4 regions of the Rhodopseudomonas sp. BAL398 genome follow, and region 3 is predicted to be linked to each of the others. Evidence: predicted binding sites of a transcription regulator. Region 3 holds the regulator's gene; each other region holds the start of a gene.
The links. Region 3 encodes PhoB, which activates phosphate uptake and scavenging genes when phosphate is short. Its sites were predicted from a motif close to TGTCATNNANCTGTCAT; they were not measured.
Positions count from the first base shown of each region.

Region 1: a site for PhoB is predicted at 2,661-2,677, ahead of RBJ75_RS07000 (RNA degradosome polyphosphate kinase). Genes of this name have one in related genera too.
Region 2: a site for PhoB is predicted at 1,901-1,917, ahead of phnC (phosphonate ABC transporter ATP-binding protein). Genes of this name have one in related genera too.
Region 4: a site for PhoB is predicted at 2,813-2,829, ahead of RBJ75_RS07755 (acid phosphatase). Genes of this name have one in related genera too.

Region 1 covers NZ_CP133111.1:1,463,848-1,469,189, reverse strand. Annotated here, with positions in the region: gene purM (phosphoribosylformylglycinamidine cyclo-ligase) at 1-1,074, opposite strand; gene RBJ75_RS07010 (CDP-alcohol phosphatidyltransferase family protein) at 1,335-1,889, shown strand; gene RBJ75_RS07005 (DnaA ATPase domain-containing protein) at 1,926-2,603, shown strand; gene RBJ75_RS07000 (RNA degradosome polyphosphate kinase) at 2,750-4,951, shown strand; gene ppx (exopolyphosphatase) at 4,967-5,342, shown strand, end outside.
Region 2 covers NZ_CP133111.1:3,275,527-3,280,868, reverse strand. Annotated here, with positions in the region: gene RBJ75_RS15550 (alpha-D-ribose 1-methylphosphonate 5-triphosphate diphosphatase) at 1-1,172, opposite strand, end outside; gene RBJ75_RS15545 (chloramphenicol acetyltransferase) at 1,172-1,840, opposite strand; gene phnC (phosphonate ABC transporter ATP-binding protein) at 2,032-2,946, shown strand; gene phnD (phosphonate ABC transporter substrate-binding protein) at 3,009-4,124, shown strand; gene phnE (phosphonate ABC transporter, permease protein PhnE) at 4,179-5,012, shown strand; gene RBJ75_RS15525 (alkene reductase) at 5,127-5,342, opposite strand, start outside.
Region 3 covers NZ_CP133111.1:3,886,325-3,891,666, forward strand. Annotated here, with positions in the region: gene argF (ornithine carbamoyltransferase) at 1-600, opposite strand, end outside; gene RBJ75_RS18300 (aspartate aminotransferase family protein) at 597-1,811, opposite strand; gene RBJ75_RS18305 (GcrA family cell cycle regulator) at 2,451-2,960, shown strand; gene phoB (phosphate regulon transcriptional regulator PhoB) at 3,295-3,999, opposite strand; gene phoU (phosphate signaling complex protein PhoU) at 4,012-4,728, opposite strand; gene pstB (phosphate ABC transporter ATP-binding protein PstB) at 4,754-5,342, opposite strand, start outside.
Region 4 covers NZ_CP133111.1:1,612,998-1,618,339, reverse strand. Annotated here, with positions in the region: gene RBJ75_RS07770 (DUF2177 family protein) at 99-500, shown strand; gene RBJ75_RS07765 (hypothetical protein) at 824-1,405, shown strand; gene RBJ75_RS07760 (cytochrome-c peroxidase) at 1,468-2,748, opposite strand; gene RBJ75_RS07755 (acid phosphatase) at 2,884-4,416, shown strand; gene RBJ75_RS07750 (acetyl/propionyl/methylcrotonyl-CoA carboxylase subunit alpha) at 4,857-5,342, shown strand, end outside.

The DNA.
Region 1 (5,342 bases), 2.4 Mb from region 3:
TTACCAGGCAAGGTCGAGATGTCCGCTGTAGACGACGCGATGCTCGCTTTCTGCCGGGATCACCTCGCCGAGCAGCACGGCGGTCTCGCCGGCTTCGGTCAACAGCTCGATCACCTGATCGGTGGCCTCGGCCTTGACGATCGCGATCATGCCGATCCCGCAATTGAAGGTGCGCAGCAGCTCCAGTTCGGCGACGCCGCCTTGCGCCGCCAGCCATTTGAACACCGGCAGCACCGGCAGCCGCGGCAGATCGATGCCGACGCCGAGATGCTTCGGCAGCACCCGCGGGATGTTGTCGGTGAAGCCGCCGCCGGTGATATGTGCCAGCCCCTTGATCGCCCCGGTCTCGCGGATCGCGCGGAGACAGGATTTGACATAGAGCCGGGTCGGCGCCAGCAGCGCGCCGCCCAAGGTCATCACCGGGGAAAACGGCGCCTGCGCGTCATAGCCCAGCCCCGACCGCTCGACGATTTTGCGCACCAGCGAAAAGCCGTTGGAATGGACTCCGGACGAGGCCAGCCCGATCACCGCATCGCCGGCGGCGATGTCGGCGGCGGGCAGCAGCGTGCCGCGCTCGGCGGCGCCGACGGCAAACCCGGCCAGATCGTAATCGCCGTCCTTGTAGAGGCCCGGCATTTCCGCGGTCTCGCCGCCGATCAGGGCGCAGCCGGATTCCCGACAGCCTTCCGCGATGCCGGCGACGATCGCCGCGACGGCCTCCGGGTCGAGCTTGCCGCAGGCGAAATAGTCCAGAAAGAACAAGGGTTCGGCACCCTGAACCACGAGGTCGTTGACCGACATCGCGACCAGGTCGACACCGATTCCGTTGTGCAGCCCGGCTTCGATCGCGATCTTGACCTTGGTGCCGACGCCGTCGGTGGCGGCCACCAGGATCGGGTCGGTGAAGCCCGCGGCTTTCAGATCGAACAGCCCGCCGAAACCGCCGATTTCGGCGTCGGCGCCGGCGCGGGCGGTGAGGCGGACCAGCGGCTTGATCAGATCGACCAGGCGGTTGCCGGCGTCGATATCGACGCCGGAATCGGCATAGGTGAGGCCGTTGTTATGCTCGGTCATGACCGGTTCCCAAATCGCCCTTGCGGCGGCACGCACCGCGAATTTCCGACAAACGCCCGGCCCAATCGGCCGTGCGTGACTGCTAGACCAAAGGCCACTTGTTCGAGGCTGGCGTTGTCTTTTTGGGTGGTTACGTCGGATTCTGCCGGCGTGCAATGGCTCGCATGCGGGGCCGGCCTGTACTATGTAGACTGCCAGCCGATCCGGCTCGCAACCGCTCAACGCGGTTGCGATGTCGGGCCGGAAGCCGGGAATGTGGTGTGAGTATTCCGAATATCATTACGCTTGGCCGGATCCTTCTGGTGCCGGTCATTGTCTGGGCGATCGCGTCAAATGAGATGGAAATCGCCTTCGGGGTGTTTATCGTCGCAGGCGTCAGCGATGCGGTCGATGGCTTTTTGGCCAAGCGCTTCAACATGGCCAGCGAACTCGGCGCGCTGCTCGATCCGCTGGCCGACAAGGCGCTGCTGGTGTCGATCTATATCGCGCTCGGGATCTGGGGCGCGATTCCGCGCTGGATCGTGATTCTGGTGGTGTCGCGCGACATCATGATCGTCGGCGCGGTGCTGATCTCATGGCTGTTCGGCAAGCCGATACCGATGAAGCCGTTGATGGTCTCGAAATTGAATACCGCGGCGCAGGTGGCTTTCGCCGCGACGGTGCTGGCCGCGCTCAGCTTCGGCTTTGAATGGGGTCCGTATGACGTTATCATGATGGGCTTCGTCGCGGCCTTGACCTTGGTTTCGGTGTCCTTCTATCTCGTCGAGTGGATGCGGCATATGAGCACTATCGAACCCGGCCAGCAGCAGAAATAGGCCAGGCACGCCGCAGGCCGGCATGGAGCATATTGCGTGGCACCCCCGTTTCAACCGCGTCAGCTGGCTTTGGCGTTGCCGCATGCCGAAAATCTGTCCCGCGAGGATTTTCTTGAAGGCTCCGCCAATGCGGCGGCGCTCGATCTGATCGAGCGCTGGCCGGACTGGCCGAACCGGGTGATGCTGCTGGTCGGCCCCGAGGGGGCCGGCAAGAGCCATCTGGCCGCGATCTGGGCCGAGCTGGCTGGCGCGCGGTCGACCGCGGCGCACGCTTTGACCGCGGCAGCGGTTCCGGCGGCGCTGGCGACCGGGGCGCTGGTCGTGGAAGACCTGGTGCCGGGCGGTTTCGACGAGCGCGCGCTGTTTCATCTGCTGAATCTCGCGCGCGAATATGAGGCCTATGTGTTGATCACGGCGCGGGATGCGCCATCAGCCTTTCCCCCGGAGCTGCGCGACCTGCGTTCGCGGCTGCGCGCGGTGCCGGTGGTGCAGCTGATGCCGCCCGACGACCGGCTGCTGCGGGCCCTGATCGTGAAATTCTGCGCCGACCGCCAGATGAGCGTCGACGAAGCCCTGGTCGGCTATCTGGCCAACCGGATCGACCGCTCCTTTGCGGCGGCGCGGCAGGCGGTCGAGCTGCTCGATACCGAGGCGTTGCGCCTGGGCCGGCCGGTCACCCGGGCGCTGGCGGCGGAGCTGCTGCGCCACGCTTGAGCGGCGGCGTGCTGTGGCATCTTGCCCGGCTTGACGGCGCGATCCGCAAGTCGCCAATGTCATGGGAACGTCATCTGGTTGCCGCAAGGTTCGCCGCCAATGACCCCGAAATGCCGTAGCCCCAAGCGCGAGTGGACCTGCTTCTCATGGACAGCGACCAAGTTATTGTAATTGCAGAAAAGAACGGCGCGCCGGAGCCGGCCTCCGTGGTCGCGTCGGGACCCGAGCGATTCATCAATCGCGAATTGTCCTGGTTGCACTTCAACCGCCGGGTACTTGAGGAAGCGGTCAATCCGGGACATCCGGTGCTGGAACGGGTCCGGTTCCTGTCGATTTCGGCCAATAACCTGGACGAATTTTTCATGGTCCGGGTTGCCGGCATCAAGGCCCAGGTGCGCGAGGGGATCACCGAGCGCAGCCCCGACGGGCTGTCGCCGTCCGAACAACTGACGCTGATCAATGAGGCCGTAGCCCGGCTCGCCACCGACCAGCAGGCGATCTGGCGCGACCTGCGCGGCATTCTGACCGAAAAGGGGATCGTGCTGCTCGACGGCCGCGACGCCACCAAGGCCGAGCGGGCCTGGATCGAGGACCATTTCCTCCACAACATTTTTCCGCTGCTGACGCCGCTGGCGATCGATCCGGCGCATCCGTTCCCGTTCATTCCCAGCCTTGGCTTCACCATCGGGCTGCAGCTGGCCCGGGTGTCCGACGGCCGGCCGATGAATGCGCTGATCCGCATGCCGGGCAAGATCGACCGCTTCATCCGGCTGCCGGCGAGCGGCAAGGACGGGATCGTTCGGGTGATGACGCTGGAGCAGGCCACGTCGCTGTTCATCGGCCGGCTGTTTCCCGGTTACGTGGTCAAGGGGCAGGGCTCGTTCCGGATCATCCGCGACAGCGAATTGGAAATCGAAGAAGAGGCCGAGGATCTGGTGCGGCTGTTCGAGACCGCGCTGAAGCGGCGCCGGCGCGGTTCGGTGATCCGGCTCGAGGTCGAGGCGGAGATGCCCGAGGAGCTGCGCGCCTTCGTGCAGCGCGCGCTGCCGGCCGCCAATGACGAGGTGCTGCTCGTCGACGGCGTGCTGGCGATGAACGAATTGTCGCAACTGACCCGGCTCGACCGGCCCGATCTGGAATTCGTGCCCTATGTGCCGCGGCACCCGGAACGGGTTCGCGATCATGGCGGCGACATTTTCGCGGCGATCCGCAAGAAGGATTTGATCGTCCATCATCCTTATGAATCCTTCGACGTCGTCGTGCAGTTTCTGCAGCAGGCGGCGCGCGATCCCGACGTGGTGGCGATCAAGCAGACGCTGTATCGCACCTCCAACAATTCGCCGATCGTCAAGACCCTTGCCGAAGCCGCCGAGGCCGGCAAATCGGTCACCGCGCTGATCGAATTGCGGGCCCGCTTCGACGAGGAAGCCAATATCCGCTGGGCGCGCGATCTGGAACGCGCCGGCGTGCAGGTGGTGTACGGCTTCCTCGAGTTGAAGACTCACGCCAAGCTGTCGCTGGTGGTGCGCCGCGAGGGCGGTGGCCTCACCACCTATGTCCACACCGGCACCGGCAATTATCACCCGGTGACGGCGCGGATCTACACCGACCTGTCCTATTTCACCTCGGATCCGACGATCGGGCGCGACGCCGCCCGGGTGTTCAACTACATCACCGGCTATGCCGAGCCGAGCGACATCGAGAAGATGGCGGTGTCGCCGCTGACGCTGCGCAAGACCCTGCTCGATCACATCCGCGGCGAATCCGCCTTCGCCCGCCAGGGCAAGCCCGCGGCGATCTGGCTGAAGATGAATTCGCTGGTCGATCCCGAAATCATCGATGCGCTGTACGACGCCTCGAAGGCCGGGGTGTCGGTCGAGCTGGTGGTGCGCGGCATCTGCTGCCTGCGGCCCGGCGTCCCCGGATTGTCGGAGAACATCCGCGTCAAGTCGATCATCGGCCGCTTCCTCGAGCATGGCCGAATCTATTGCTTCGGCATGGGGCACGGGCTGCCGAGCGCGAAGGCTGCGGTCTACATCTCCTCGGCCGACCTGATGCCGCGCAATCTCGACCGTCGCGTCGAGGTGCTGTGCCCGCTGCAGAACCCGACCGTGCATCAGCAGGTGCTCGAGCAGATCATGGTCGCCAACCTGAAAGATACCGAGCAGAGCTGGCAGTTATTGCCGGATGGATCGTCAACGCGTATGAAGGCCGCGAAGGGCGAGGAGCCTTTCAACGTGCATAATTACTTCATGACGAATCCGAGTCTGTCTGGCCGTGGAAAGTCGCTCAAGGAATCTTCGCCGCGACGCCTCACGCGCCGTTCGGAGCGGCATCAGCCTTCTTAAGGAATCCCCGCAGTGATCAAGCGGGCGCGCAAGCGCGAATCTAGCGTGGCGGTGATCGACATCGGCTCGAATTCCGTGCGCCTTGTCGTCTACAGGTCGCTGGCGCGCAGCCTGGTCACCGTCTTCAACGAAAAGGCGCTGTGCGGGCTTGGCCGCGAGGTGCAGTCGACCGGCCTGCTGGCGCCGGACGCCGTCGCCAAGGCGTTGACCGCGCTGCGGCGGTTTCGCGCCCTGATCCGGGTGATGAAGGTCGGCCAGGTTCACGCCATCGCCACCGCGGCCTGCCGCGACGCCAAGAACGGCGCGGAGTTCATCGGCAATGCCGAGCGGATCTGCGGCGTCGAGATCGAGATCCTGACCGGCCAGCGCGAGGCCAAGCTGTCGGCGCTGG
Region 2 (5,342 bases), 610 kb from region 3:
GCGGCGCGCCGCGCGCTTTGCGTGCCGACCAGCCGATCGGCGTCGGTCAAATGCACCAGCCTTCCGCCGCTGATCACCGCGATGACGCGCGGTCGCAGCGCGACCCTGTCGTCGACCAGCACGATGTCGGCGCGTCGCCCCACGGCAATTTCGCCGCGATCGGTCAGGCCCGTCGCCGCGGCCGGGCCGGCGGACACCAGCGCCCAGGCCTGCGGCAGCGCCAGCACGCCATCGGCCGCCAGCCGGAACGCCGCCAGCAGCGGCGCCGGATAGTAATAGTCGGAGGCCAGCACCGAACACAGCCCCTTGGCGATCATGTCGCTGGCCTTGGTCCATCCGGTATGGCTGCCGCCGCGCACCACATTGGGCGCGCCGAACACAATGAAGTCGCCGCCTTGCGCGGCTTCGCGCGCGGTCTCCTCATTGACCGGAAATTCCGCGATGGTGACGCCCTGCGCGCGGAACGCCTGGCGCAATTCCGGCGTGTCGTCGTCATGCGACAGCATCGTCAGCCGCGCGGCGCGTGCCGCCTCGGCCAGCCGCGCCACCGAGCCCGGCACCTCATGGTGACGCGCCGACACCTCGGCAACGATGCGGTCGAATTCGTCATGGCTGACGCCGCTGCGCTCGACCATGCGGGCGCGCTTGGCCGGCTTTTCCATGCTGGCCAGATCGGTGTGATCGTTGAACGCCAGCAGGTCGATCCGCCCGGCGGCGATCCATTGCTTGATGGTGGCTTCGGCTTTGAGATTGTAGGTCTCGTGGCGCAGATGGAAGCGGGTATCGGCGGCCAGGTGCGGCCGCATGGTCTCGATTGCGCTCAGCAGCCGCTCGGCATTGGCGCCGCTGCGCAGGCCGGGCTCCCATGACCAGGTGGTGGCGTGAAAGACCGTGGTGATGCCGTTGCCGATCGCCTGGCGGTCGCTGTCGGCCAGCGCCACGTCGATCGGAAAATCGACCCCGGGCCGCGGCATCATCTGGCGCTCGAAGGCGTCGCCGTGAATGTCGATGATGCCCGGCAGCACCAGCAGGTCGCCGGCATCGAGTGCGGCTAGGCCGAGGCCCGTGCCAGCATCGATCGCCGCCACCTGTCCGCCCGCGACCGCCACCGACAGGTCACGGATCTGGTTGCGATACAGCACCCTGCCGCCCGAAATATCAAATCCGCTCATCAGTTCCCCTGAGGCTTGTTCTGGACCCGCGTCCGGGCGAATTCCCGGCGGCCAGCATATTTATCGAGAAACGCCTCGACCGCCAGATCGCGAAAATCCGGCAAGGCCATCCGCAAAATCTCGTGATCCCAGTCCCACCAGCCCAGCGCCGCGAGCCGATCGGCGGTGGATTCGGAGAATCGCCGCCGAATGATTCGGGCCGGGTTGCCGGCTACGATCGTATAGGCAGGCACGTCCTTGGTGACGATCGCGCCCGCGGCGACCACCGCGCCGGTCGCGATATTGCGGCCGGGCAGCACGATCGCCCCATGGCCGATCCAGACGTCGTGGCCGATATGGACGTGATGCTGGCATCGCCAGTCGAAGAACGCCGCGTCGTCGCACTCGCCCTCGAAATACGCGCTGGCCCGATAGGTGAAATGCGCCTGCGAGGCGCGCTGCATCGGATGATTGCCGGGGTTGATCCGCGTCATCGCGGCGATCGAGCAGAACTTGCCGATCGTCGCATAGGCGATCTGGCTGTCATTGACCACATAGGAGTAGTTGCCCATCGTCACTTCCAGCAGCGAGGTGCGCGCGCCGACTTCGCAATAGGCCCCGAGTGTCGAATCGGTCAGGCGCGCGGAGGGATCGATGGTTGGTGTCGTCGATAGCTTGTGGCCGGCCATGTCAGCTTCCGCACGGGATGAATGTCGCCGCAGGTCATCGGCGGGCTTGGTGACATTATCATTACGAAGACATGACGATCGGTTGATCGCGATGGTCTCGTCGACGCGAAATTCGTGGACGACGATCCGGTCATTCATCGCAATGTCATGCGGCGTTGTTAGCGATTGCGATAGCAACTGGAGGGGTCGGTTTGACTTCGCACGCCGTGATCGATGCCAGAAGGATTTCGAAGTCGTTTCAGCGCGGGCTTGCCGTGCTGGACGATGTGTCGGTGTCGGTGGCGCGCGGCGAGATGGTGGCGCTGATCGGCGCCTCCGGATCCGGCAAGTCGACACTGATCCGCGCCATTGCCGGCCTGATCCCGATCGACGGCAACAAGCACCATGGCGGCGAAATCGACATGATGGGCGATCCGATCCAGCGCGCCGGCCGGCTCAGCAGCAATCGCGCGCTGCGGGTGCGTATCGGTGTGATCTTTCAGCAATTCAATCTGGTGCCGCGGCTGTCGCTGTTGACCAATGTGTGTTTCGGGCTGCTCGGGCAGTTGCCGGTGTTGCGCGGCACGCTCGGCCGCTTCAGCGACCACGATAAGCGCAAGGCGATGCAGGCGCTGGCGCGGGTCGGGATCGCCGAACACGCGCTGCGCCGCGCCAGCGAATTGTCCGGCGGCCAGCAGCAGCGCGGGGCGATCGCCCGCACATTGGTCCAGGGCGCCGAATTGCTGATCGCCGATGAGCCGATCGCCTCGCTCGATCCGGCGTCGGCTCGCCGGGTGATGGACCTGATCGCCGACATGAACCGCAATGACGGACTGACCGTGCTGATCTCGCTGCATCAGGTCGAATACGCGCTGAAATACTGCCCCCGCACCATAGCGCTGCGCGCCGGCAAGGTGGTCTATGACGGCCCGTCGACCGCGTTGACGCCGGCCTTTCTCAACGAGATCTATGGCGCCGAATGCGCGGAATTGTTCCTGCCGTCGTTCGAAGGACAGGCGCCGGCTGCGCCATCGGCTGCCGCCGACGCATTGCCGCCGCCAGCCATGATGGCTGCCGTCGCACAGGCGAAACAGCCGATGGCTAATTACGAGCGGCTGTCCGCATAGATTTGCGAGCCGCACCTGACTTTGCCCGTGATGAAGTACCAAACTCAATCTGGAGAAGCGACATGCGTAAGCTAGCCCTGATCGGCACGGCCTTGGCCGTGGCCGCCGGCCTTTCGGTATCGGTTGCCCGTGCCGAGACCAATGAAATCAATTTCGGTGTCATCGCCACCGAGGCGAGCACCAATCTCAAGACCATCTGGGAGCCCTATTTCGCCGCGATGGCCAAGGGCACCGGCCTCAAGATCAACGGTTACTACGCGTCCGACTATGCCGGCGTGATCGAGGCGATGCGCTTCAAGAAGGTGCAGGCGGCCTGGTTCGGCAACAAATCGGCGATGGAAGCCACCAACCGCTCCGGCGGCGAGATTTTCGCCCAGTCGGTCGATTCCGACGGCAATCCGGGCTATTGGTCGCATCTGATCGTCAACAAGGATTCGCCGATCAAGAATCTCGACGACGTGTTGAAATGCGACAAGTCGATCGATTTCGGCATCGGCGACCCGAATTCGACCTCGGGCTTCCTGGTTCCGACCAGCTACATCTTCGCCGCCAAGAACATCGATCCGAAGCAGTGCTTCAAGACGCTGCGCAATGCCTCGCACGAGGCCAATGCGATGGCGGTCGCCCACAAGCAACTCGACGTCGCCACCAACAACAGCGAAAATCTGCGCCGCCTCGAAGTCACCGCGCCGGACGCCCGCAAGGACATCCGTGTGATCTGGACCTCGCCGCTGATCCCGAGCGATCCGCTGGTGTGGCGCAAGGATCTGGAGCCGGGCGTCAAGACCAAGCTTTACACCTGGCTGATGAGCTATGGCCGCGTCGGCACCCCGGACGACATTGCGGACGCCAAGAAGGTGCTGGCCGGCCTGCAATGGGCGCCGTTCAAGCCGTCGTCGAATGACCAGCTGTTGCCGATCCGTATCCTTGAAAACAACAAGGCGATCATGAAGATCAAGGGCGACAGCAAGCTGTCGGACGCCGAGAAGGCCGCCCAGATCGAGCCGCTGCAGGCCGAGATCAAGCAGTTCCAGGACGCCGCCGACAAGGCCGAGCACGGCGCGTTCAAGCAGCAGGTCGACGCCTTCGTCGCGGCCGACAAGGCTGGCGATCAGGCCAAGCTGAAGACGCTGATCGCCGAATTCGCCGCCAACGTCGCCTCGACGCCGAGCAACTAACGCCTAAGAAGGGCGCCGGACGCGCGCGTCCGGCGCCCTTCTGCGTATTGAAACATGACAGACACCATCGCCCCCCACGATCATCCGGCCGCGCCCGCGGCGCCGCGCTTCGTCGTACCGAGCTATTCGCTGGCGCGGCGTGTGCGCGGCTGGCTCGGCTGGTTGCTGCTCGCCGGCCTGCTGGCCTGGAGCTGGAATCCGGCCGAAATGTTTCGCGTCTCGGCGCTGGTCACCGACTGGCGCAACATGGCCGAATTCGGCAGCGCCTTTCTCAATCCGAATTTCCACCATTGGGATTCCTACCTCGCCGACATGGTGGTGACGATCCAGATCGCGCTGTGGGGCACCGCGCTGGCGGTGGTGTTCGGCATCCCGTTCTCGATTCTGTCCTCGTCCAATGTCTGCCCGCAATGGATCGTGCAGCCGGTGCGCCGGTTGATGGATTCCTGCCGCGCCATCAATGAAATCGTGTTCGCGCTGTTGTTCGTGGTGGCGGTGGGGCTGGGGCCGTTCGCCGGGGTGATGGCGCTGTTCGTGCACAATCTCGGCGTGTTCGCCAAATTGTTTTCCGAAGCGGTCGAGCAGGTTGATCCGCGGCCGGTCGAGGGCATTCGCGTCACCGGCGCGGTGCGGGTGCAGGAGGTGATCTTCGGCGTGATTCCGCAGGTGATGCCGCTGTGGAGTTCGTTCACGCTGTATCGGCTCGAGACCAATGTGCGCTCCGCCACCACGCTCGGCATCGTCGGCGCCGGCGGCATCGGTCAGACGCTGTATGAGAGCATCCGCAGCTTTCAATATGCCGAGACCGCGGCGCAGATCATCATCGTGGTGGTGACCGTGATGCTGCTCGATCTGGTCAGCGCCCGCATCCGCAAGGCGCTGGTGTGATCGCATATGTTCGACGCCGTCATTGCGAGGAGCGCAGCGACGACGCAATCCAGTGCGCCGTGTGACGCCCCTGGATTGCTTCGCTGCGCTCGCAATGACGACCGCGGCTGTTCGCTATTGCGCCGCCTGCAGCGAGTCCAGCACCGGGTAGTCGGTGTAGCCCTTGGCGCCGCCGCCATAGAACGTGGCCTTGTCGGGCTCGTTCAGCGGCGCGCCGCGCTTGAGGCGTTCGACCAGATCCGGATTGGCGATGAACGGCTTGCCGAACGCGATCAGATCGGCCGCGTCGGCGTCGAGCGTCTTGTTGGCCAGCGCCAGGTCATAGCCATT
Region 3 (5,342 bases):
CTTGATCCAGTCCTTCATCGCCTTGTTCGGCGCCAATTGCGGCGGCGTGGCGATGCGCAGATTGAAATGAAAGCGCTCGGCGGCATGCACCCAGGACGCCAGCACGTTGTTGTCGTCGCCGGTCCAGGCGATGGTGCGGCCTTCGATCGGGCCGCGGTGCTCCTCGAACGTCATCAGGTCGGCCATCACCTGGCCGGGATGCGAACGCCGCGTCAGGCCGTTGATCACCGGCACGGTGGCGTGCGCGGCCAGCTCCAGCAGCGATTCATGGTTGAGGATGCGGATCATGATCGCATCGACATAGCGCGACAACACCTTCGCGGTGTCGGCGAAGGTTTCGCCGCGGCCAAGCTGCATCTCGGCGCCGGTCAGCATGATCGCCTCGCCGCCGAGCTGGCGCATGCCGACATCGAACGACACCCGCGTCCGGGTCGAGGGCTTTTCGAAGATCATCGCCAGGGTCTTGCCGTCGAGCGGCTTGTCGGGCTTCACATGGGCCTTCAGCTTCGCCTTCATCGCGACGCTGGCGTCGAGAATCCGGCGCAGCTCCTTGGTCGGCACCTCGGTCAGGTCGAGGAAATGGCGCGGCGACTTGCTCATTGCACAGCCTCCCGCGGCGTCGCGGCATCGGCGAGCGTCACGCAGGCGCGCTCCAGCCGCGCCACCGCCTCCTCGATTTCGGCCTCGCTGACGATCAAGGGCGGCAACAGCCGCACCACATTGTCGCCGGCGCCGACGGTGAGCAGCTTCTGCGCTCGCAACGCGGCGATCAGATCGCCCGACGGCACCACCGCCTTCAGCCCGATCAGCAGGCCCTCGCCACGCACTTCCGACAGCACCTGCGGATGGCGATCGACCACCGAGGCGAGCTTCTGTTTCAGCAGCAGCGAGATGCGGTTGACGTGATCGAAAAAGCCCGGCTTCAGCATGACGTCGAGCACGGCATTCGCCGCCGCCACCGCCAGCGGATTGCCGCCGAAGGTGGAGCCGTGCGAGCCCGGCGCCATGCCGGCGGCGGCTTCGGCGGTGGCCAGGCAAGCGCCGATCGGAAAACCGCCGCCCAGCGCCTTGGCCAGCGACATGATATCCGGGGTCACGCCGATGCGCTGATAGGCGAATAATTCGCCGGTGCGGCCCATGCCGGTCTGCACCTCGTCGAAGATCAGCAGCAGGCCGTGCTGGTCGCACAGATCGCGCAGGGCCCGGAAGAACCCGTGCGACGGCGCGCGGACGCCGCCCTCGCCCTGCAGCGGCTCGATCAGAATGCCGGCGGTGTTGGGGCCGATCGCCTTCTTGACCGCCTCGAGATCGCCAAGCGGCACCTGGTCGAAGCCGTCCAGCGGTGCGCCATAGCCCTCGAGATATTTCGCCGCTCCGGTGGCCGCCAGCGTCCCCAGCGTGCGGCCGTGAAACGCGCCCTCGAAGGTGATGATCCGCGTGCGCTCCGGCGCGCCTTTGGAAAAATGATGATGGCGCGTCATTTTCAGCGCGCATTCCATCGCCTCGGCGCCCGAATTGGCGAAGAACACGAAATCGGCGAAACTCTGCTCGCACAGCCGCGCCGCCAGCCGCTCGCCGTCGGGGCTCTTGAACAGGTTCGACATGTGCCACAGCGTGGCGGCCTGCGCCTGCAGCGCGGCGACCAGATGCGGATGGCAATGGCCGAGCGCATTGACCGCGACGCCGCTGGTGAAATCCAGATAGCGCTCCTTGTCGGTGCCGATCAGCCAGACGCCCTCGCCGCGCTCGAAGGCGAGGTCCGCCCTGGCGAATACTGGCAACAGATGGGAGGTGCTTGCGCTTTTGGACATGGCCGATCCGATCGGAAAATTGGGGCACAAAGTCCGCCGTGCCCGTCACGGCCGCCGACCAACCTACCCCGGAAACGAAACGTGCCGCCTTTCCAGGCGGCACGTGGCTTTATTCTAGAAGCGCGCGGCACCCTGTCAACCGATGCTTCGCCCGTATTTTCCGGGCATCGGCGCCGGATCGCGGACATCCCGCGGCCGCAAGGCGGTCCGGCCGGCTGCGCGGGGCCGAACCGGCGAGAGCCGGCCACGCGAACAATTGGCGTCGGCGGTCGAAATGCCTGAACCAAACCCGCCCATGCTTCGTTGGTGCTGGGCATTGGCAAACCGGACCGCGCGATCGCTCGGCGATCGACGTTGCGAACAGGCATGACGGGCCGAAATACGAGGTCCTCGTAGTAGAAGGTGTGGATGCACCAGGTCAGACTCTTGCGCGAGAGTCACGGCATATTGTAGCCTTTGGCCTGTCGAGTACGACATCTCGTGCGCGGTTGCGATCCTCTTGAGTCCTCTGTGTTGCGTAACGCCCGGGCGAGCAAGTCGCGCCCGGCGAGGGCTAAGGGATTCTGCCGTCAGGGATTTTGGCGACATCTACGTCGCAACGCCGCACTGCGGCGAGGGCGACACGAAGGGATTAAAGCGATGACGGCACTGAGCTGGACCGACGACCGCGTCGAGCAATTGAAGAAATTATGGGAAGGCGGCTTGTCGGCGAGTCAAATCGCCGCAGAGCTTGGCAATGTGACCCGCAACGCGGTGATCGGCAAGGTTCATCGTCTCGGCCTGTCCGGCCGGGCCAAAAGCCCGTCCTCCGCGGCGCCGCGACCGCGCAAGGCGCGTCCGGCCCAGCATATGATGCGGGTGTCGCGCCCGGTGGCGCGCGGCAACACCGCGCTGGCGCATGTGTTCGAGGTCGAGGCCGAGCCGGATCCGGTGTCCTACGACAATGTGGTGCCGATGAGCCAGCGGCTGAGCCTGCAGGAGCTCAACGAGGCGACCTGCCATTGGCCGATCGGCGATCCGTCCAATCCGGAATTCTTCTTCTGCGGCGGCAAGGCGCTCGGCGGCCTGCCCTATTGCGCGCATCACTCGCGCATCGCCTACCAGCCGGCCGGCGACCGCCGCCGCCAGATGCCCAAGCCGACGCGCTAAGCCCACGCGCTAAGCCGCGTCAGCTTCAGTCAGCGCCGCATTGCGGGACGACGCCATCGCCCGGCTCGACCGGGCGACCCAAGCGCGCCGACAATCAGCAACTAACCATCAACGCTCTGCAATACTGGGTCCTCCGCTGTCGCGGAGGATGACGGCTGATGATGACGCGGCGCTGCGCACGGCATCGCGCAGCGCTCATGGGTCATCGCCCGGCTCGACCGGGCGACCGGTGTCCCAGAGCGCCGACGATCAGCAACTCACCATCAACGCCCTGCAATCCTGGGTCCTCCGCTGTCGCGGAGGATGACGGGTGACGATGACGAGGCGCCGTCCCTCACTCCGCCTTGGCGGCGAAGCGGTCGTCGAGGGCGTAGCCGGCGCCGCGCACGGTGCGGATCGGGTCCTGTTCGCGGCCGGGATTGAGCAGCTTGCGCAGCCGTCCGATATGAACGTCGACGGTGCGCTCGTCGATATAGATGTCGCGGCCCCAGACGCTGTCGAGCAATTGCTCGCGGCTGAACACCCGGCCGGGATGTTCGAGGAAGAATTCCAGCAGCCGATATTCGGTCGGGCCGAGATCGATCGGCCGCCCGGAGCGCGCCACCCGCCGCTTTTCGCGGTCGAGCTCGAGGTCGCCATAGGCCAGGATGCTGGCGAGCCGTTCCGGAGCCGCGCGCCGCAGCAGGCCCTTCACCCGCGCCAGCAATTCCGGCACAGAGAACGGCTTGACGATGTAGTCGTCGGCGCCGGTCGCAAGGCCGCGAACCCGTTCGCTTTCCTCGCCGCGCGCGGTCAGCATGATGATCGGCAGCTGCTTGGTTTCCGGCCGGGCCCGCAGCCGCCGGCACAACTCGATCCCGGACAGGCCCGGCAGCATCCAATCCAGCACGATCAGGTCGGGGATGCGCTCCTTCAGCCTGGTGTCGGCGTCGTCGCCGCGCGCCACTGTCTCGACGTCATAACCCTCGGCGTCGAGATTGTAGCGAAGCAGCGTCGTCAGCGCCTCTTCGTCCTCGACCACCAGAATGCGCGCACTCATCGTTCGTCCTCGTCAGTTGCCGGGCGCCGCATTGGCGAAATTCGTCATGTCGCCCTTCGGTCGCTTGTCGAGAAGCTGCTGCCCCTCGATCATGTAAAACACCGTCTCGGCGATGTTGGTGGCGTGGTCGCCGATCCGCTCGATGTTCTTGGCGCAGAACATCAGATGAATGCAGAACGAAATGTTGCGCGGATCTTCCATCATATAGGTCAGCAATTCGCGGAACAGCGAAGTGCAGATCGCGTCGACCTCCTCGTCGCCGTTCCACACCACCATCGCGGCCGGCAGATCGTGCGCCGTATAGGCGTCGAGCACTGCCTTGACCTGCGACTGCACCAGATCGGTCATGTGCTCGAGGCCGCGGATCAGCTTCAGCGGATGGAAATCGCTGTCGAGCGCGTTGACGCGCTTGCCGATATTCTTGGCCAGATCGCCGATCCGTTCCAGATCGGTGGCGACCCGCATCGAGCCGACGATCTCGCGCAGATCGACCGCCATCGGCTGTCGCCGCGCGATGGTCAGCACCGCGCGTTCCTCGATAGTGCGCTGCATCTGGTCGATCTCGGCATCGGCCGCGACCACGCGGGCGCCGAGCGGGATGTCGCGCCGGATCAGGGCGTCGACCGAATCCACGATCTGCCGTTCGGCGAGGCCGCCCATCTCGGCAACCAGCCTGGTGAGTTCCTGCAGGTCGCCGTCGAATGCCTTGGTGGTGTGTTCGAAGCCCATGTTCATTCTCCTCGCGCGCTGCGCGTCAGCCGAACCGGCCGGTGATGTAGTCCTGGGTGCGGCGATCGGTCGGCGAGGTGAAAATCTTGTTGGTCGGACCGAATTCGATCAACTCGCCGAGATACATGAAGGCGGTGGATTCCGAGACCCGCGCCGCCTGCTGCATATTATGCGTGACGATGGCGATGGTGTAGCTTTCCTTCAATTCGTCGATCAGCTCCTCGATCTTCGCGGTCGAGATCGGATCGAGCGCCGAGCACGGCTCGTCGAACAGGATCACTTCCGGCCGCACCGCGATGGTGCGGGCGATACAAAGCCGCTGCTGCTGCCCGCCGGACAGGCTGAGGCCCGAAGCGCCGAGCTTGTCCTTGGCCTCGGTCCACAGCGCCGCGCCGCGCAGCGCCTTCTCGACCCGGGCGTCCATCTCCGCCTTGGAGATCTTCTCGTACAGCCGGATGCCGAAGGCGATGTTCTCATAGATCGTCATCGGGAACGGGGTCGGCTTCTGGAACACCATACCGACCCGCGCCCGCAGCAGATTGAGGTCGAGCTTGGGATCGAGAATATTGGTGGAATCCAGCATCACCTGGCCCTCGGCGCGCTGCCCGGGATAC
Region 4 (5,342 bases), 2.3 Mb from region 3:
CTTGTGGGTCAGCAATCTCCCGGCGAGGAGGATTGCAACCTTCAACAATTTGGAACGTATTGGAACTGGACGGAACCCAAATCACATTGGAGGGCGATTTGAAGCGCTACGGCATTCTCTATCTGGCAACTTTCATCATCCTAATTCCGCTGGATTTCCTGTTCCTGGGAACGATCGCCAAGAACTTCTTCAATTCACAGGTCGGCGACATGCTCGGCCAGGTCAGGCTGGCGCCGGCGATCCTATTCTATCTGCTCTATGTCGTCGGTATCGTCATCTTCGTTAACGGCTCGTCCGATGCGACCTGGCAATCGGCGTTGCTCTATGGCGCGCTGTTCGGGCTGTTCTGCTACGCGACATTCGAGCTGACCGCTTTGGCATTGTTGAAGCATTGGACCTGGCCGGTGGTGATGGTCGATATCTCCTGGGGCGCCTTTGCCACCGCCTTCTCCGCCTCACTGGGGTTGTTACTGGCGAACTGGATCTCAACCAAAATCTAGCGAGCGTGGCGCGATTGCGTTCAAATGAGGGAGGCCGGCGCCGGTGGCGCCGGCCTCTTTGTTGGCGTGTAGCAGGAGCCATCACAGCCTCGACGAATTTGCCGTTGCCTTGATGTCGCCGCGAGCGCGCCGCATCGCCGCCGAAGCAGGCTGCGATCACTCCGGCTGTGACGCAGGTCACCGAGATAATTTGGCAACCATGCGAGTAAATCTCACGGCCAATGCCGATTGCTTGGTACCAACGTTGAAGTCTTAACCACCCGTTTACGCCAGCATGGAAATGCTGGATTTGACCACAAAGTTCAAAGAGAAGAGCGAGACCCATGACTGCCGCCGCCCATGCCGAAGAGATCGGCATCATCGACCCCTCCCGGATCGCGGACCGCTTTACCGCTGCACAGGCCCTCGGCATTGTGCGCGACGGCGTGATCACCGGAGAAGGACCGACCACCCGGGGTCGCGTCCATTTCTCGCGAACGCTCGATGCCGCAGACGCTGCCTGGTGCGTGCAGATCCTGACCGCCGATGCGGTCGCGAACCAGCCGGTCAGCCGGGCCGAGGCCGAGGCGCTGTTCGAGATCAACGACGCCGCCGCCGAGCGGAAGGACGAGGGATCGTTCGACGATCTGTTCGCCAAGGCCATCGTCCACCACGCCGCCGCCGCATCCGGTCTGCCGGTGCCGTCGCGCAGCGTGGCGCTGTCGCCGGATGTCGCGATCGAGAGCTGGGCCCCAACCCAGGCGATCGGCGTCAATATCGAGGTGCTGGAGTGGATCGGCCGGCAGATGCGCAGCAACCGCCGCAACAACCTCGCTTTGATGCGATTGATCGCCGCCACCGTGATCGGCGCCGCGACGCTGCCGCTGGTGCAGCATCTGCCCAACGTGTTCGACCTCGGCATGTGAGCCCGGCGAAATTTTCCTGAATCGATAATGGCGGGGCCTGGCCCCGCCATTATTGTATCCAGCTATGGGCGATTGGCGACGGCCTTCGGCGGCGCATCACCCGGTTGCTGCCCAGCTGGCGCAGGCCGATAGCCATCGGTCAAAGTGCCGAGAAAGGCGACGATATCGTCGATCTCGGCCGATGACAGCGCCGGCGGATCGCCCGGCTTGCCGCCGAATGGCGGCTCCATATTGATGTTGCCGCGGTAGCGCGCCGGCAGATCGTCGAATTTGTCGATGCTGCCGTCGGCCCTGCGCGGATACCAGCGGCCCGGATCGGTGTCGCGGGTGGCGTAGAATTCGACCGCGTCGTGCAGGCTCTTGATCACGCCGTTGTGGAAAAAGGTTTTGCGCAGCGCGACGTTGCGCAGGGACGGCGCCCGGAACAGTCCGCAATAATCATCCCGGCCCTTGAAGTCCGCGCGCAGCGGGCCGCACAGGCCGAGATCGAAGAAGCCCGGATCGGCATTGGCGGCGATCGCGCGGTTGCGCGGCACGCCCAGCGCGATCATGCCGAAATCGGAGAATTGCGGCGCGCTGCCGTCGTCGGCGCGTTCGCTGCGGTGACAATTGCCGCAATTGCCCTTGGCCGGATCGTTGAACGCCGCGAGCCCGCGCGCTTCCTGGTCGGTCAGCCTGGCACGGCCGGCCAGATAGGCGTCGTATTTGCTGGAATACGGATAGAAGGTCGCGGCATTCTGCTGATACACCGCCAGCGCCTTCAGCGCGGCGGCAAAGGTCTGGTCCGGATCGTTGAAAATAGCGTCGCCGAAGATGGCCTTGATCTCGCCCGCATAGGCGGCCTTGCGCAAGGCCGCGGCGACGGTGGCGACGCTGCTATCCATCTCGAACGGCGCCAGCAGCGGAATCCGGGCCTGATCGCTGGCGTGGTCGACCCTTCCGTCCCAGGTCAGGCCGCCGGTCGGGCCATTGTCGATGCTGGCGTCGGCTTCGTCCTCGGATTCGTAATAGTGTTCGGAAAACTGCGGCACCGCTTGCAGATAAGTCAGCGCCGGGGTGGCGCGAAAGCCGGTTTGCCGCAAATCCTTGCCGCCGAATTGCATGGCGCGGTCATTGCCGGGGCCGAAGCCATGGGCCGGATCGTGGCAGCTGGAGCAGGCCAGTTGCCCGGACCTCGACAGCGCGCGATCGGCAAAGATCTTGGCGCCGAGCGCTTCCAGCGCCGCGGCCCTGGCAAAAGCCTGCGCCCGGGTGAGGCCGTCGGCTTCGGCGCGGGTCGCGCCGGTCAAGCCCAGCGCGGCCAGCACCACCAGGGAATACAAAAAGATGCCGGGTCTGATCATGGCAATAACCTGCCGTGCTTTCATGACAACGGTCTGACCGAAGTGCCGCGCAAGCCTGCCATGCCTTCATCCGACTGACATCGAAGCCAGTTTAGGATTGTTCCAATCAAGGCCATCCTTCGAGGAGCGATCCGAATGTCTCGTCCACTGCAATCCGTTGTTCTGTCAGCCGCGCTGGCGCTGCCGGCGGTCTGGGGCCAGCCGGCGACGGCACAGACATCCGGGATCAAAGCCATCGATACGGTGGTGGTGATCTACGCCGAGAACCGGTCCTTCGATAATCTCTACGGCTATTTCCCGGGCGCCAACGGCTTGCAGAACGTCACGCCCGATCAATACGTCCAGCTCGACCGCGACGGCACGCCGCTGAAAACCTTGCCGCCGGTCTGGAATGGTTTGACCGCCAAAGGCGTGACGCCGGTGGTGACCGAAGCGCAGACCGAGTTGATGCCAAACCGGCCGTTTGCGATCGACGATCCCAAAAGTCTGGCGACGCCGCTCGGGGTCGTGACCCACGATCTGTGGCATCTGTTTTTCCAGAACCAGATGCAGATCGATGGCGGCAAGAACGATAAATTCGCCGCCTATGCGGATGCCGGCGGGTTGGTGATGGGCCATTACGACGGCTCCAAACTGCCGCTGTGGAATATCGCCAGGGAATACGTGCTGGCCGATAATTTCTTTCAAGGCGCCTTTGGCGGCTCCTTCCTCAATCATTTTCAGCTGGTCTGCGCCTGCGTGCCGAAATACCCCGACGCCGACAAGAGTCCGGCCAAGGGGCTGATCGCCGCGGTCGAACCCGACGGCGTCTCGCTGACGCTGGCGGCGAATTCGCCGAAATCGGCGATGGATGGAATTCCGAAATTCGTCAATAACGGTCAGATCTCGCCGGATTTCTATGCCGTCAACACGATGCAGCCGCCGTATCAGCCGAGCAACAACAAGCCGGCCAAGGACGGCGATCCGCGCTTCGCCGATCCGGCCGCGCCGAACACGCTGCCGCCGCAGCACGAGACGACGATCGGTGAATTGCTGAGCCAGAAGGGCGTGAGCTGGGCGTGGTACGCCGGCGCCTGGCAGGCGACGCTCGACGGCAACCGCGGCAAGCCGGTGCCGAACTTCCAGTTTCACCACCAGCCGTTCAATTTCTTCGACACTTATGCGCCCGGCACCTCGGCGCGGGCCGAGCATCTCCGGGATGGCGGCATGAATGGCGAGGTCCTGATCAAGGACATCGACGCCGGCAAGCTGCCGGCGGTCACATTCTACAAGCCGCAAGGCAATCTCAACGAACACCCCGGCTACACCGATGTGCAGTCCGGCGACGCCCATATCGCCGACATCATTGCCCATCTGCAAAAGAGCCCGCAATGGGACCACATGCTGGTCGTCGTCACCTATGACGAAAACGGCGGCTTCTGGGATCACGTCGCGCCGCCCAAGGCCGATCGTTGGGGGCCGGGTTCGCGGATTCCGACCCTGATCGTGTCGCCTTTGGCCAAGAAGGGCGCCGTGGACCACACATTCTACGACACCACATCGATTCTGCGGTTCATCACCAAGCGGTTTGAACTTCCGGTGCTGCCCGGCCTCGTGGCCCGGGACGCGGCCCTCAAAGCCCACGGCCAGCCGCCTTTGGGCGATTTGACCGCGGCCTTGGCGCCGTAACCGTTCAATTCAGGCGCCGGGCAAGCGGGTGCTTGGTCCATCGGCCGCCTCTGGCTGACATTGCCGGGGCGCGCGCCGCGCCTTTCCGCCGGATCGGCCGAACCCGCCAATCCAGATTCGGGAACATTGGCGCTGTTGCGCCCACCGCTGGTAATGCCGGGCGCGGTGCAGCTTGCTTCATCCGTCCAAACCGGGCGGGAATGGGGTTTCGAGGCGTTATTCTGGGCGAAAGCAGCAGAGCTGCGTCCCGCCGCTGTAGGCTGCCGGCCGGATGACGGCGGCGCTTGCGCAGTGCGGCTGCGGGGGAACAAAGGCGAATGGGGGCCCCCCTGCGCAATATCTAGTTTTCCTCAGCGTCAGAATTGTTACAAGCAGTCGCGCTCCCAGATTGCCGTCCCGACCGGGAGGGCTGCCCACCCCAAGGTTGCAAGCAAAAGCACATGTTCAAACGCATTCTGATCGCCAACCGCGGCGAGATCGCCTGCCGGGTCATCAAAACCGCCCGGCGCATGGGAATCGAGACCGTCGCCGTCTATTCCGAGGCCGATCGTGACGCGCTGCACGTCGAAATGGCCGACGAGGCGGTGCTGATCGGGCCACCGGCGGCGTCCGAGAGCTATCTGGTGATGGAGAAGATCATCGAGGCCTGCCGCCAGACCGGCGCCGAGGCGGTGCATCCTGGCTATGGCTTCCTGTCGGAGCGCGAATCCTTTCCGCGCGCGCTCGAGGCCGCCGGCATCGTCTTCATCGGCCCCAATCCAGGCGCGATCGCCGCGATGGGCGACAAGATCGAATCCAAGAAGGCCGCCGCCAAGGCCAATGTGTCCACCGTGCCGGGCCATCTCGGCGTGATCCGCGACACCGCCCACGCGGTCCAGATCGCCGACGAGATCGGCTATCCGGTGATGATCAAGGCCTCCGCCGGC